One region of the Staphylococcus sp. Z5-21 genome, then DNA from elsewhere that is predicted to be linked to it. Evidence: a T-box and tRNA genes for the amino acid it is inferred to sense, from the RefSeq annotation. Region 1 holds a T-box; the other holds one or more tRNA genes.
What was found. The T-box of region 1 lies ahead of leuS (leucine--tRNA ligase). A T-box ahead of a tRNA ligase gene usually reads a tRNA of that ligase, here a tRNA-Leu.
Positions count from the first base shown of each region.

Region 2: it encodes a tRNA-Leu, which carries the amino acid that the T-box ahead of leuS (leucine--tRNA ligase) is inferred to sense. The anticodon was not compared.

Region 1 is NZ_CP096462.1:1,044,432-1,052,306, forward strand. Features, by position in the region: gene mnmL (tRNA modification radical SAM protein MnmL/YtqA) at 1-746, opposite strand, end outside; gene M1D64_RS05260 (MDR family MFS transporter) at 856-2,025, shown strand; T-box leader at 2,313-2,503, shown strand; gene leuS (leucine--tRNA ligase) at 2,554-4,968, shown strand; gene M1D64_RS05270 (rhodanese-like domain-containing protein) at 4,987-5,298, shown strand; gene M1D64_RS05275 (BaiN/RdsA family NAD(P)/FAD-dependent oxidoreductase) at 5,494-6,747, opposite strand; gene M1D64_RS05280 (putative polysaccharide biosynthesis protein) at 6,869-7,875, shown strand, end outside.
Region 2 is NZ_CP096462.1:853,616-861,490, forward strand. Features, by position in the region: gene M1D64_RS04130 (Tex family protein) at 1-550, shown strand, start outside; gene M1D64_RS04135 (SprT family protein) at 543-992, shown strand; tRNA gene M1D64_RS04140 (tRNA-Leu) at 1,366-1,448, shown strand; tRNA gene M1D64_RS04145 (tRNA-Gly) at 1,474-1,547, shown strand; rRNA gene M1D64_RS04150 (16S ribosomal RNA) at 1,690-3,242, shown strand; rRNA gene M1D64_RS04155 (23S ribosomal RNA) at 3,527-6,449, shown strand; rRNA gene rrf (5S ribosomal RNA) at 6,528-6,642, shown strand; gene ilvA (threonine ammonia-lyase IlvA) at 7,036-7,875, opposite strand, start outside.

The DNA.
Region 1 (7,875 bases):
TCTTGTGACATAAATTCTAGCATGCCTTTATCATATTGCTTAACCATTGGCGTTCCTTTTAATAGGTGAAGTAAATGTATTTTTATACCTTGTACGTCCATTTGAGCGACTTCTCGTGCAGTTTCCATCATCATATTATAATCTTCACCAGGTAAACCATTTATAATATGCGTACAAATGTTTATATTATGTTTGCGTAGTTTGGCAATACCTTCATAATAAGTTTTCATATCATGTGCGCGATTGATTAAATCAGATGTTTCTTGGTGTATTGTTTGAAGACCTAGTTCAACCCATAAGTAAGTACGTTCATTCAATTCTGCTAAATACTCGACTACATCATCAGGTAAACAGTCTGGACGTGTACCTATGGATAAACCAACTACACCAGGCTCTTTCAATGCAGTTTCATATTTTTCACGCAATACCTCTACGGGTGCATGTGTATTTGTAAAAGCTTGGAAGTAGGCGATGTATTGGCCATCGTGCCATTTTTCATGCATTCTATCTTTTATTTCTTTAAATTGTACATCGATTGGATCTACACGATTACCTGCAAAGTCACCGCTACCAGCTGCTGAACAAAATGTACAGCCACCATGTGCAACGGTACCATCTCTATTTGGACAATCAAATCCTCCATCAATTGCAACTTTAAATATTTTTTGTCCAAATTTATTTTTTAAATGATAATTCCATGTATGATATCTTTTATTCTCGAATGCGTAAGGGAAGAATTGTCCCATATAACATTTTCCTTTCTAAATTCATTCTAGTTAAAGATTTTAACATATTTTAATGATATAGTGTTTAAAGTAAAATAAGAAATTTTGATGTAGAAAGGAGCTTAATGTTATGAATATGCCTAAATCAGTGTGGTGGCTAGTAATTGGTATGGCATTAAATATCACAGGCTCAAGTTTCTTATGGCCATTAAATACAATTTATATGAATGAAGAATTAGATAAAAGTCTAACTATCGCCGGATTAGTACTAATGATCAATTCATTTGGCATGGTCATAGGTAACTTATTAGGGGGCATGCTTTTTGATAAATTAGGTGGTTATCGTACTATTATTATAGGAACAGTAATTTGTTTAATGAGTACAACACTGCTTAATTTTTTCCATGGTTGGCCATGGTATGCTGTATGGCTAGTAGCACTAGGATTTGGTGGCGGTATGATTGTTCCAGCAATTTATGCATTGGCTGGCGCCGTGTGGCCACAAGGTGGTCGTCAAACTTTTAATGCAATTTATTTGGCTCAAAATTTAGGTGTAGCCATTGGTGCTGCATCAGGTGGATTTGTAGCAGAATTAAGTTTTAATTATATTTTTATAGCGAACTTATTAATGTATGTCGCATTTGCAATTGTAGCCGTGACACAATTCAAAATTAATTTAGATGTTAAAGTGAAATCAACGGATGCAATGAGTCTTTTATCTAAAGCATATAGACCACAGTTTATAGCGCTAACGTTATTATGCGTTATGTTCAGTATTTGTTGGATTGCTTATATTCAATGGGAAAGTACGATAGCTTCGTTTACTCAAGAAATCAATATTTCAATGAGTCAGTACAGTCTGTTATGGACAGTTAACGGCATTATGATTTTAGTTGCGCAACCTTTAATCTTACCTGTCATTAGATTGTTAAAAGGAAACCTAAAATATCAAATGCTTGTTGGGATTGTCATCTTTATTCTCTCTTTCTTTGTGACAAGTTTTGCTGAACAATTTTCAATTTTCATGGTAGCTATGATTATACTTACTTTAGGAGAAATGTTTGTTTGGCCAGCCGTACCAACAATAGCGAATCAATTAGCGCCTAAAGGGAAAGAAGGTTCATTCCAAGGTTATGTTAATTCTGCTGCAACTGTGGGAAAAGCTTTTGGACCATTAATTGGCGGTGTTGTTGTAGATTCGTTTAATATGCAAGCTATGTTTTTAAGTATGATTGTATTATTACTTATTGCACTGGTATTCCTGTTAATATACGATAAAAAATTACCAAAAGATACGTAAGATATCTGATGAGTCTGGGATATAAATAAATATCTTAGGCTCGTTTTCAATTGGCAGTCAATGTATCGTCAGCGCTTTGTACAGAAGTGTGCCTTTTGTATAAGCATGAACCTTAATTATCCTTGCGGGCGTGGGTCTATGAAATCACTGTGAAAAACGTTGGTCTCTGTCTCACTAATTTATATAATAATTTATTTTTTAGTTATACATGCTTATCATATGTAGTAAATAAGTATGTTTCCTGTTAAATCAGGTTTTACTCTTGAAATAAATAGTTATTTCAAATATTATTAGTAATGTATAGGAGTAGTAACTTTAAAACTTATCTACAGAGAACTAGGGTTGGTGGAACCTAGTGTTAAGTTAAAGTGAACTTACCAGGACTTAAAGATAATTTATGACATCTCTTACTATTAGTTAAAATGAGTGCACATTTAATGTGAATTTGGGTGGTACCGCGGCGAAAGTCGTCCCTTTGTAATTAAATAATAGTTTGGGGTGTTTTTTTATTGAATAGGAGGAAAAGTAGTGAATTACAGTCATAATGAAATTGAAAAGAAATGGCAGGACTATTGGGAAGCAAATAAAACTTTTAAAACGAGCGACAATTTAGGGCAAAAGAAATTTTATGCTTTAGATATGTTCCCTTATCCATCAGGAGCAGGCCTGCATGTTGGTCACCCAGAAGGGTATACTGCTACAGATATCATCTCTCGTTATAAACGTATGTTAGGTTATAACGTATTACACCCAATGGGTTGGGATGCATTTGGCTTACCAGCTGAACAATATGCATTAGATACAGGTAATGATCCACGAGAGTTCACTAAAGAAAATATTCAGACCTTTAAGCGTCAGATAAAAGAACTTGGTTTCAGTTATGACTGGGATAGAGAAGTGAATACGACAGATCCTGAATACTACAAATGGACACAATGGATTTTCATACAATTATATAATAAAGGTTTAGCTTATGTAGATGAAGTGGCTGTGAATTGGTGTCCAGCATTAGGTACGGTATTATCGAATGAAGAAGTTATTGATGGCGTATCAGAACGTGGCGGCCATCCTGTATATAGACGTCCAATGAAGCAATGGGTTCTTAAAATTACCGAATATGCAGACAGATTGTTAGAAGATTTAGATGAATTAGACTGGCCAGAGTCATTGAAAGATATGCAACGTAACTGGATTGGCCGTTCTGAAGGTGCATCAGTGGCATTTGATGTGAAAGATTATAATGAGCAAATTGAAGTATTTACTACTAGACCTGATACAATATACGGTGCGTCATTTTTAGTGCTTAGCCCAGAACACGAGCTTGTAGATTTGATTACTACGGAAGATAATAAAGATGATGTAGAAGCTTATCAAAAAGAAGCGGCTAAGAAATCTGATTTAGAACGTACTGGCTTATCAAAAGAAAAGTCTGGTGTATTCACTGGTGCATATGCTGTTAATCCATTATCAGGGCAACAAGTACCAATATGGATTGCAGATTACGTACTATCCACTTACGGTACTGGTGCGGTCATGGCTGTACCTAGTGGTGATCAGCGTGATTATGAATTCGCTAAAACATTTGACTTACCAATTATAGAAGTCATCGAAGGCGGAGATATGAGCAAGGAAGCCTACACTGGCGACGGACCGCATATTAATTCTGGTGAACTAAACGGATTATACAATGAAGCAGCTATAGAAAAAGCGATTGAATTGTTAGAAAATAAAAATGCCGGTATGCGTAAAGTAAACTACAAACTTAGAGATTGGTTGTTCAGTAGACAAAGATATTGGGGCGAACCTATTCCAGTTATTCACTGGGAAGATGGCTCAATGACGACAGTACCTGAAGATGAACTACCATTACTTTTACCAGAAACTGATGAAATAAAACCGTCAGGGACAGGTGAATCACCGTTAGCGAATATTGATGAATTTGTAAACGTTGTCGATGAAGCCACAGGTATGAAAGGCCGTCGTGAAACAAATACGATGCCACAATGGGCAGGTAGCTGTTGGTATTATCTAAGATATATTGATCCAGACAATGAGCAAATGTTAGCAGATCCTGAAAAATTAAAACATTGGTTGCCTGTAGATTTGTATATTGGTGGCGTAGAACATGCTGTATTACATTTATTGTATGCACGATTTTGGCACAAAGTATTATTTGATTTAGGTGTGGTACCAACAAAAGAACCATTCCAAAGGTTATTCAACCAAGGTATGATTTTGGGTGAAGGTAACGAAAAAATGAGTAAATCTAAAGGTAATGTAATTAATCCAGATGATATTGTAAAATCTCATGGTGCGGATACGTTACGTTTATATGAGATGTTTATGGGACCGCTTGATGCCGCTATCGCTTGGAGCGAAAATGGTTTAGATGGTTCGAGACGTTTCTTAGATAGGATTTGGCGTTTATTAATTACAGAAGATGGTTCAATTTCTAATAAAGTGGTAAACAATCATAGTAAGGCTTTAGATAAGAGTTATCACCAAACAGTGAAAAAAGTTACAGAAGATTACAATTCGCTTAACTTTAACACAGCGATTAGTCAACTTATGGTATTTATTAATGATTGTTATAAAGCGGAAGAAATTTATAAACCATATATCGAAGGCTTTATTAAAATGCTAGCGCCGATTGCACCTCATATATCTGAAGAATTGTGGTCACGTTTAGGCCATGATGAAACAATCACTTATCAACCATGGCCATCCTACGATGACGCGTTACTTGTTGATGACGAAATTGAGATTGTCGTACAAGTAAATGGTAAAGTGCGTGCTAAAATTAATGTATCTAAAGATATTGCGAAAGAAGAAATGGAGCAAATCGCACTAGATAATGAACATGTTAAATCTGAAATAGAAGGTAAAGATATTAAAAAAGTTATTGCAGTTCCTAAAAAACTTGTTAATATCGTTGCTAAATAAACACAGGAGGAATTAATTATGGAATCTATCACAGTAACTGAACTAAAAGAGAAAATTTTGGATGCAAACCCAGTTAACATTGTGGACGTTAGAACTGATCAAGAAACAGCGATGGGTATCATTCCAGGTGCTGAAACCATTCCAATGAATAGTATTCCAGATAATCTAAACTATTTTAATGATAATGAAACGTATTATATTATCTGTAAAGCCGGTGGCAGAAGTGCGCAAGTCGTTCAATACCTTGAACAAAATGGCGTGAATGCAGTGAATGTTGAAGGTGGTATGGATGAATTTGGTGATGAAGGTTTAGATATTAAAAGTATTTAATTATAAAATAAGTAGTTAATTAAAAGCCGAGACATAAGCATATGTCTCGGCTTTCTTAAGGTAATCAACAGTTTATTTATAATGCTTTATTTGTCCATATAGTAATGGCTTTACAGTGAATGATGCACTGCTACTTTATCAAATATTAATGAAACTATTGGATTTCAATGTTATCTTTTACTATATATAATCAATTTAGAAAAGGCTTGCATTAGTGCCAGCTACATGACCTGTGACAAGGGCGCTTGTGATATTATATCCACCTGTATAACCGTGGATATCCAGTACTTCACCACATAAAAACAAACCAGGTACAAACTTAGACATCATTGTTTTGGGTTGTATTTCTTTTAATGAAACACCACCTCCTGTAACGAAGGCTTTTTCAATAGAAAGTGTGCCGTTAACCGTAAAGGTAAATCCTTTTAATAATTCTACAAGTTGATTAATTTGTGCGTTGGCAATATGGTGCGCTGTTAAATCATCTGAGATATGGGCTTGCTTAATTAAAAATAACAAATAGCGCTCTTCAATTAAGCCATGCAAACTATTTTTAACAAATTTATCAGGTGTTTCTTCTAACAAACGTCTAATCTTTTGTTCGAGTTCATTTTTGGTAAGTTCAGGAAAGGCATCCAGTTGCATTTGAATATCTTGTTTTTTTTGATTCTTTTGTTCTTTATATACAAATTGACTACACCTTAGTGCAGCGGGTCCACTAATTCCAAAGTGAGTGAATAACATATCCATTTGATGTGTGATTCGTGTTTTACCATTCTTTTTTAAAACGGATAGCGCAACATTTTTTAAACTCAAACCTTTGAGACGTTTGTTTTTGATAAATGTTTCAGAAGAAGTGATGGGTACTTCAGTTGGAAATAATTCAGTAATGGAATGTCCCAAGTGTTCGGCAAATTTATAACCATCACCTGTTGAACCAGTTTGAGGGACGCTTGTGCCACCGGTGGCAATAATTAAACTATTGCTTGAAAATTGTTGCTGATCATTTAATGTTACGGTGAAAGTATGTTGGTCCGTGTATTCAATTGATGATACAGTGGATTCTTCTTTTATTTCTACGTTATTCTGTTGCAAAGTATTGATGAGTGCGTCAACAACATCTTGTGCTTTATTAGAGACGGGGAACATACGACCGTGGTCTTCTTCCTTTAAAAGAACGCCTCTAGATTCGAAAAAATGGATGATAGATTCATTATCAAAAACAGAAAAAGGGCTATATAAAAATTTCCCATTACCAGGTATATTTTTGATGATTTCATCATAAGGTAAGCGATTTGTTACGTTGCAACGTCCGCCTCCAGAAATTTTCAATTTACGACCGAGTCCTTTTTTCTTTTCAATTAATAAAATATTATGATTATTGAGACTTGCCGCAGCAGCTGCCATTAGCCCGCTAGGACCGCCACCGATTATAATTGTTTGATACATTTTATTGCCTCCCATAAGCGTATAGTGTTATTTTATAGTAATATAGTTTTGAAAAAAAGTAGCTATCACGTTATTATTAAGATTACGAGTGTAAAATTTAATTTGAGATAGGAAGATCAGAATGAGTGAAAGTAAAGAGTTAGTGAGAGGGACCTTTTTAATTACGCTAAGTATTTTAATTACTAAAGTATTAGGTGTAATTTACATTATTCCATTCTACGCCATAATTGGTGGAGAAGAAAATCTGGCGCCTTTCAACTACGCGTATACCCCATATAATATTGCCATTGCCATCGCAACAGCAGGTGTGCCATTGGCAGCATCAAAATATGTTTCGAAATACAATGCGTTAGGCGCATATAAAATTAGTGAAAAACTATATAAATCTAGTTTTATTGTTATGACCATAACAGGATTTATTGGATTTTTAGTATTATATTTATTAGCTCCAAGCATAGCTGGTATTACATTAGCCAATAAAGGTCATGTAGATGGTGGCTGGACTGTTGATGATATTACTTGGATTATAAGAATTATTAGTATCGTGGTCATTTTTATTCCATTATTAGCGACGTGGCGTGGTGTATTCCAAGGTTATAAATCTATGGGGCCAACTGCGGTATCAGAAGTCATAGAACAAATTGCACGTATTTTATTCATTTTAATAGGAAGCTATTTAGTGCTTAATGTGTTTAATGGTAGTGTACTTGTAGCGAATGGTGTTGCGACGTTTGCAGCGGCAATCGGTGCAATCGCAGCAATCATCGTCTTATGGTATTACTGGAGAAAAAGAAAGAGCAACATAGAACGCATGGTTGCAACGGATCATACAGGTATGGATGTCTCATATGGCAAGATGTATAAAGAGATTATTTCATATAGTATTCCTTTCGTTATTGTAAGTTTGAACTTCCCGCTGTTTAATTTAGTCGATCAGTTTACACATAACACTGCGTTGAATTTAGCAGGTGTACCAAGCAATTTGCATGATTACTTTTTCTCAATTCTGAATATGACAACTAACAAAATTGTGATGATTCCGACATCTTTATCAGCGGGTTTTGCTGTGAGTTTGATTCCATTCATTACAAAGACTTATGCATCAGGCCAGTTACATGAAATGCACAG
Region 2 (7,875 bases), 190 kb from region 1:
AACATTTGAACAAAGTATTGGATTTATGAGAATCGTAGGTGGTAAAGAACCCTTAGACAATACTTCGATTCATCCAGAAAGTTATAATGTAGCAAATCAATTATTAACTGAAATTGAAATGACTACACATGATTTAGGAACGGAAAAACTTAAACTTGCCTTGAACAAAATTGATATTGTAGCAATGGCAGAAAAGTTAAATATTGGTCAACCGACACTTGAAGATATTATTAACTCATTGATTGCACCTAATAGAGATCCAAGAGATGAATTCGAAACTCCTATTTTAAAATCTGATGTACTATCTATTGAAGACTTAACTAAAAACATGAAACTTAGTGGGACTGTAAGGAACGTGGTTGATTTTGGTGCATTTGTAGATATTGGGGTAAAACAAGATGGACTCGTACACATATCAAAGCTTGCTAAGAAGTTTGTTAAAAACCCAATGGATATTGTAAGTGTTGGTGATATTGTAGATGTATGGATATTAGATATTGATGATAAAAAAGGTAAAGTATCATTAACAATGATTGATCCAAATGGATAACAGTGCATTACAAAAATTAACAGAGACAATCTCGTTAAAGTATTTTAAAATGCCATTTAAACATAAAGCATATTTCAATAAGCGTTTAAGAACGACTGGTGGTCGCTATTTATTAAGTTCACACAATATAGAAGTGAATGAAAAGCAATTTGCTAAGTTTGGTGAATCAGCTATCATTGATATTATTAAGCACGAATTATGTCATTATCATTTGCACTTACAGAAGAAAGGATACAAACATAAAGACAAAGATTTTAAACGTCTGTGCCAACAAACAGGTGCACCTAGATTTTGTTCTGCAATTGAAAAATATGAAGATCGAGTTAATTATATATATCAATGTCAAAAATGTGCGTCTAGATTTCCAAGAATAAGAAAAGTCGATACAAATAAAATGGTTTGTGGAAAATGTAATGGAAAACTGAAAGAATTAAACAACTAATATACTTATAAATAATGAACGCCTATCGATAATTTAGTCGAAAGGCGTTCATTATTTATATATAGAATGTATTTTATGGAAGATTTTTAGCAATGATTAAGGGAAAAATAGAGTATTTTGTGTGTACTTTCACCAAATTAGAGAGTTTAATTAATTAATCTTGTTAATTTACTCTTTTTAGTTTTGTTTATTCATTGACGATGAGCGAAATATATTATATGATATTAAACGTTGCGAAATTAATAGCAACTTTGGTTAAGGAAACATTAATTTTGTTAAATACAATTTAAAAAGTTGTTGACAAATAATTAAGAATATATTACAATGTTATTTGTTACTTAATGAACGAGAAACAAATTGACCGTTTGGCTAAGCGGCCGTGGCGGAACGGCAGACGCGCTAGGTTGAGGGCCTAGTGGGAGTATTCCCGTGGAGGTTCAAATCCTCTCGGCCGCATCAAATACCTTTAATGAATAAATATGCGGGTGTAGTTTAATGGCAAAACCTCAGCCTTCCAAGCTGATGTTGTGGGTTCGATTCCCATCACCCGCTCCAATAGAAATTTAAATGAACATTGAAAACTGAATTGCAATATGTCAACGTTAATTCCGAACACAACATTAAATTGTTGGTTCAAAACAAGTGTTAGAGATAACACAAATTAGTATTTTATGAGCTAATCAAACATCATAATTCATTTATGGAGAGTTTGATCCTGGCTCAGGATGAACGCTGGCGGCGTGCCTAATACATGCAAGTCGAGCGAACAGATAAGGAGCTTGCTCCTTTGACGTTAGCGGCGGACGGGTGAGTAACACGTGGGTAACCTACCTATAAGACTGGGATAACTTCGGGAAACCGGAGCTAATACCGGATAACATTTGGAACCGCATGGTTCTAAAGTGAAAGATGGTTTTGCTATCACTTATAGATGGACCCGCGCCGTATTAGCTAGTTGGTAAGGTAACGGCTTACCAAGGCGACGATACGTAGCCGACCTGAGAGGGTGATCGGCCACACTGGAACTGAGACACGGTCCAGACTCCTACGGGAGGCAGCAGTAGGGAATCTTCCGCAATGGGCGAAAGCCTGACGGAGCAACGCCGCGTGAGTGATGAAGGGTTTCGGCTCGTAAAACTCTGTTATTAGGGAAGAACAAACGTGTAAGTAACTGTGCACGTCTTGACGGTACCTAATCAGAAAGCCACGGCTAACTACGTGCCAGCAGCCGCGGTAATACGTAGGTGGCAAGCGTTATCCGGAATTATTGGGCGTAAAGCGCGCGTAGGCGGTTTCTTAAGTCTGATGTGAAAGCCCACGGCTCAACCGTGGAGGGTCATTGGAAACTGGGAAACTTGAGTGCAGAAGAGGAAAGTGGAATTCCATGTGTAGCGGTGAAATGCGCAGAGATATGGAGGAACACCAGTGGCGAAGGCGACTTTCTGGTCTGTAACTGACGCTGATGTGCGAAAGCGTGGGGATCAAACAGGATTAGATACCCTGGTAGTCCACGCCGTAAACGATGAGTGCTAAGTGTTAGGGGGTTTCCGCCCCTTAGTGCTGCAGCTAACGCATTAAGCACTCCGCCTGGGGAGTACGACCGCAAGGTTGAAACTCAAAGGAATTGACGGGGACCCGCACAAGCGGTGGAGCATGTGGTTTAATTCGAAGCAACGCGAAGAACCTTACCAAATCTTGACATCCTTTGAAAACTCTAGAGATAGAGCCTTCCCCTTCGGGGGACAAAGTGACAGGTGGTGCATGGTTGTCGTCAGCTCGTGTCGTGAGATGTTGGGTTAAGTCCCGCAACGAGCGCAACCCTTAAGCTTAGTTGCCATCATTAAGTTGGGCACTCTAGGTTGACTGCCGGTGACAAACCGGAGGAAGGTGGGGATGACGTCAAATCATCATGCCCCTTATGATTTGGGCTACACACGTGCTACAATGGACAATACAAAGGGCAGCTAAACCGCGAGGTCATGCAAATCCCATAAAGTTGTTCTCAGTTCGGATTGTAGTCTGCAACTCGACTACATGAAGCTGGAATCGCTAGTAATCGTAGATCAGCATGCTACGGTGAATACGTTCCCGGGTCTTGTACACACCGCCCGTCACACCACGAGAGTTTGTAACACCCGAAGCCGGTGGAGTAACCATTTATGGAGCTAGCCGTCGAAGGTGGGACAAATGATTGGGGTGAAGTCGTAACAAGGTAGCCGTATCGGAAGGTGCGGCTGGATCACCTCCTTTCTAAGGATATATTCGGAACATCTTCTTACGAAGATGCAGGAATAACATTGACATATTGTATTCAGTTTTGAATGCTCATTGGAGTATTCATTGCATTATTTTGTACATTGAAAACTAGATAAGTAAGTAAAATTTATGATTTTACCAAGCAAAACCGAGTGAATTAGAGTTTTTTAACAAGCTTTGAATTCAAAAAGAAATAATCGCTAGTGTTCGAAAGAACACTCACAGATTAATAACATTTTGGGTTTTCAACCGACTTGTTCGTGTTGAAAGTCAAAAAAGATTAAGTTATTAAGGGCGCACGGTGGATGCCTTGGCACTAGAAGCCGACGAAGGACGTTACTAACGACGATATGCTTTGGGGAGCTGTAAGTAAGCTTTGATCCAGAGATTTCCGAATGGGGAAACCCGGCACGAGTTATGTCGTGTTATCGATATGTGAATACATAGCATATCTGAAGGCAGACGCGGAGAACTGAAACATCTTAGTACCCGCAGGAAGAGAAAGAAAAATCGATTCCCTGAGTAGCGGCGAGCGAAACGGGAAGAGCCCAAACCAACGAGCTTGCTTGTTGGGGTTGTAGGACACTCTATACGGAGTTACAAAAGAACAGACTAGACGAATCATCTGGAAAGATGAATCAAAGAAGGTAATAATCCTGTAGTCGAAAGTTTGTTCACTCTTGAGTGGATCCTGAGTACGACGGAACACGAGAAATTCCGTCGGAATCTGGGAGGACCATCTCCCAAGGCTAAATACTCTCTAGTGACCGATAGTGAACCAGTACCGTGAGGGAAAGGTGAAAAGTACCCCGGAAGGGGAGTGAAATAGAACTTGAAACCGTGTGCTTACAAGTAGTCAGAGCCCGTTAATGGGTGATGGCGTGCCTTTTGTAGAATGAACCGGCGAGTTACGATTTGATGCAAGGTTAAGCAGTGAATGTGGAGCCGTAGCGAAAGCGAGTCTGAATAGGGCGTTGAGTATTTGGTCGTAGACCCGAAACCAGGTGATCTACCCATGACCAGGTTGAAGTTCAGGTAACACTGAATGGAGGACCGAACCGACTTACGTTGAAAAGTGAGCGGATGAGTTGTGGGTAGCGGAGAAATTCCAATCGAACCTGGAGATAGCTGGTTCTCTCCGAAATAGCTTTAGGGCTAGCCTCAAGTGATGATTATTGGAGGTAGAGCACTGTTTGGACGAGGGGCCCTTATCGGGTTACCGAATTCAGACAAACTCCGAATGCCAATCAATTTAACTTGGGAGTCAGAACGCGGGTGATAAGGTCCGTGTTCGAAAGGGAAACAGCCCAGACCACCAGCTAAGGTCCCAAAATATATGTTAAGTGGAAAAGGATGTGGCGTTGCCCAGACAACTAGGATGTTGGCTTAGAAGCAGCCATCATTTAAAGAGTGCGTAATAGCTCACTAGTCGAGTGACACTGCGCCGAAAATGTACCGGGGCTAAACATATTACCGAAGCTGTGGATTGTCCATAAGGACAATGGTAGGAGAGCGTTCTAAGGGCGTTGAAGCATGATCGCAAGGACATGTGGAGCGCTTAGAAGTGAGAATGCCGGTGTGAGTAGCGAAAGACGGGTGAGAATCCCGTCCACCGATTGACTAAGGTTTCCAGAGGAAGGCTCGTCCGCTCTGGGTTAGTCGGGTCCTAAGCTGAGGCCGATAGGCGTAGGCGATGGATAACAGGTTGATATTCCTGTACCACCATTATTCGTTTTAAGCGATGGGGGGACGCAGTAGGATAGGCGAAGCGTACGATTGGATTGTACGTCCAAGCAGTGAGATTGAGTGTTAGGCAAATCCGGCACTCTTAAGATTGAGCTGTGATGGGGAGAGGAAATTGTTTCCTCGAGTCGTTGATTTCACACTGCCAAGAAAAGCCTCTAGCTAGAATTGTGGTGCCCGTACCGCAAACCGACACAGGTAGTCAAGATGAGAATTCTAAGGTGAGCGAGCGAACTCTCGTTAAGGAACTCGGCAAAATGACCCCGTAACTTCGGGAGAAGGGGTGCTCTTTAGGGTTAACGCCCAGGAGAGCCGCAGTGAATAGGCCCAAGCGACTGTTTATCAAAAACACAGGTCTCTGCTAAACCGTAAGGTGATGTATAGGGGCTGACGCCTGCCCGGTGCTGGAAGGTTAAGAGGAGTGGTTAGCTTCTGCGAAGCTACGAATCGAAGCCCCAGTAAACGGCGGCCGTAACTATAACGGTCCTAAGGTAGCGAAATTCCTTGTCGGGTAAGTTCCGACCCGCACGAAAGGCGTAACGATTTGGGCACTGTCTCAACGAGAGACTCGGTGAAATCATAGTACCTGTGAAGATGCAGGTTACCCGCGACAGGACGGAAAGACCCCGTGGAGCTTTACTGTAGTCTGATATTGAAATTCGGCACAGCTTGTACAGGATAGGTAGGAGCCTGAGATACGTGAGCGCTAGCTTACGTGGAGGCGTTGGTGGGATACTACCCTCGCTGTGTTGGATTTCTAACCCGCACCATTTATCATGGTGGGAGACAGTGTCAGATGGGCAGTTTGACTGGGGCGGTCGCCTCCTAAAGAGTAACGGAGGCGCTCAAAGGTTTCCTCAGAATGGTTGGAAATCATTCATAGAGTGTAAAGGCATAAGGAAGCTTGACTGCGAGACTTACAAGTCGAGCAGGGTCGAAAGACGGACTTAGTGATCCGGTGGTTCCGCATGGAAGGGCCATCGCTCAACGGATAAAAGCTACCCCGGGGATAACAGGCTTATCTCCCCCAAGAGTTCACATCGACGGGGAGGTTTGGCACCTCGATGTCGGCTCATCGCATCCTGGGGCTGTAGTCGGTCCCAAGGGTTGGGCTGTTCGCCCATTAAAGCGGTACGCGAGCTGGGTTCAGAACGTCGTGAGACAGTTCGGTCCCTATCCGTCGTGGGCGTAGGAAATTTGAGAGGAGCTGTCCTTAGTACGAGAGGACCGGGATGGACATACCTCTGGTGTACCAGTTGTCGTGCCAACGGCATCGCTGGGTAGCTATGTATGGACGGGATAAGTGCTGAAAGCATCTAAGCATGAAGCCCCCCTCAAGATGAGATTTCCCAACTTCGGTTATAAGATCCCTCAAAGATGATGAGGTTAATAGGTTCGAGGTGGAAGCATAGCGATATGTGCAGCTGACGAATACTAATCGATCGAAGACTTAATCAAATTTTAAATGTTTTGTTTGGTTGAATCATATTTTACTTACTATCTAGTTTTGAATGTATAATTTCATACATTTCATTGTCTGGTGACAATGGCAAGGAGGTCACACCTGTTCCCATGCCGAACACAGAAGTTAAGCTCCTTAGCGCCGATGGTAGTCGGACTTACGTTCCGCAAGAGTAGGACGTTGCCAGGCAGCATTAATAGGATGCGATGAGCCGAGACCGAGAGGTCTCTTTTTTTTATGTCAAAAAAGGCTTAACTTCTCCAGTTCGAAGAACTGAAAAGCCTAAAATAAGCTATTATGAGAAAGTGTTTGAAGCTGACGAACTGAGCAAAAGACGAAGCGAGCTTACAAGCGGTATTGATTAAATGAACATACAAGTCAAAACTCGTATGTAAGAATAACTAAATCCAATAAATTGGAAAGACACTCTATATATGAACGTACTTACTGCAGTAAATAGAATGAGTGCGACTACAGGAGCAAACATACACCTAACAAGTAATGTACGATCAAAATTGCAAAATAATTTTAAATATAAAGAGGCCTAACCCTATATAGTAAGGATTAGGCCTCTTATAATGCTTAAATCAGCAATGAATATAACATTTTATTTTCGTTAATATAAATATTTGATTTATCAAATTCATCAACATTTGCTTTTAAATGTCCCAAATCTTTATGATTATTCAACTGAATACCTATAATTACAGTTCCAGTATTTTGGGAAGATTTTTTGAGATATTCAAATTTCGTAATATCATCTTTAGGACCAAGTACTTCGTTAACAAATTCTCTTAATGCGCCTGGACGTTGCGGGAAATTTAGGATGAAGTAATGCTTCATCTCTTCAAATAATAATGAACGTTCTTCAATTTCCTTCATACGATTAATATCATTATTGCCACCACTAACAACACAGACAACAGTTTTTCCTTTGATTTCTGCTTGATATTGATCAAGTGCAGCTACACTTAATGCACCCGCAGGTTCAGCAATAATAGCTTGTTTAGAGTACATATCTAAAATAGTTGAACAAACAGCACCCTCATGTACTTGGATATAATCATCAACGATATCTTTAGAAATATCAAAAGTAATTTGTCCAACACGCGCTACAGATGCGCCATCTACAAATTTATCAATATCTGGTAAAGTAACTAGTTGATTTTCCAATACTACTGAAGTATACATACTTGCTGCACCCGCAGGCTCAACACCTATAATTGAAGTTTCTGGAGAATGCGTTTTGAAATAAGTACCAACTCCAGAAATTAAACCACCACCACCGATTGCAGCAAATAAATAATCGAATTGAATGTCGTTATCTTTAGATTGTTCAAGTATTTCTTTAGCTAATGTGCCTTGACCAGCAATAGTATAAATATTATTAAAAGGGTCAATAAAGTTCATTTTATTTTCTTC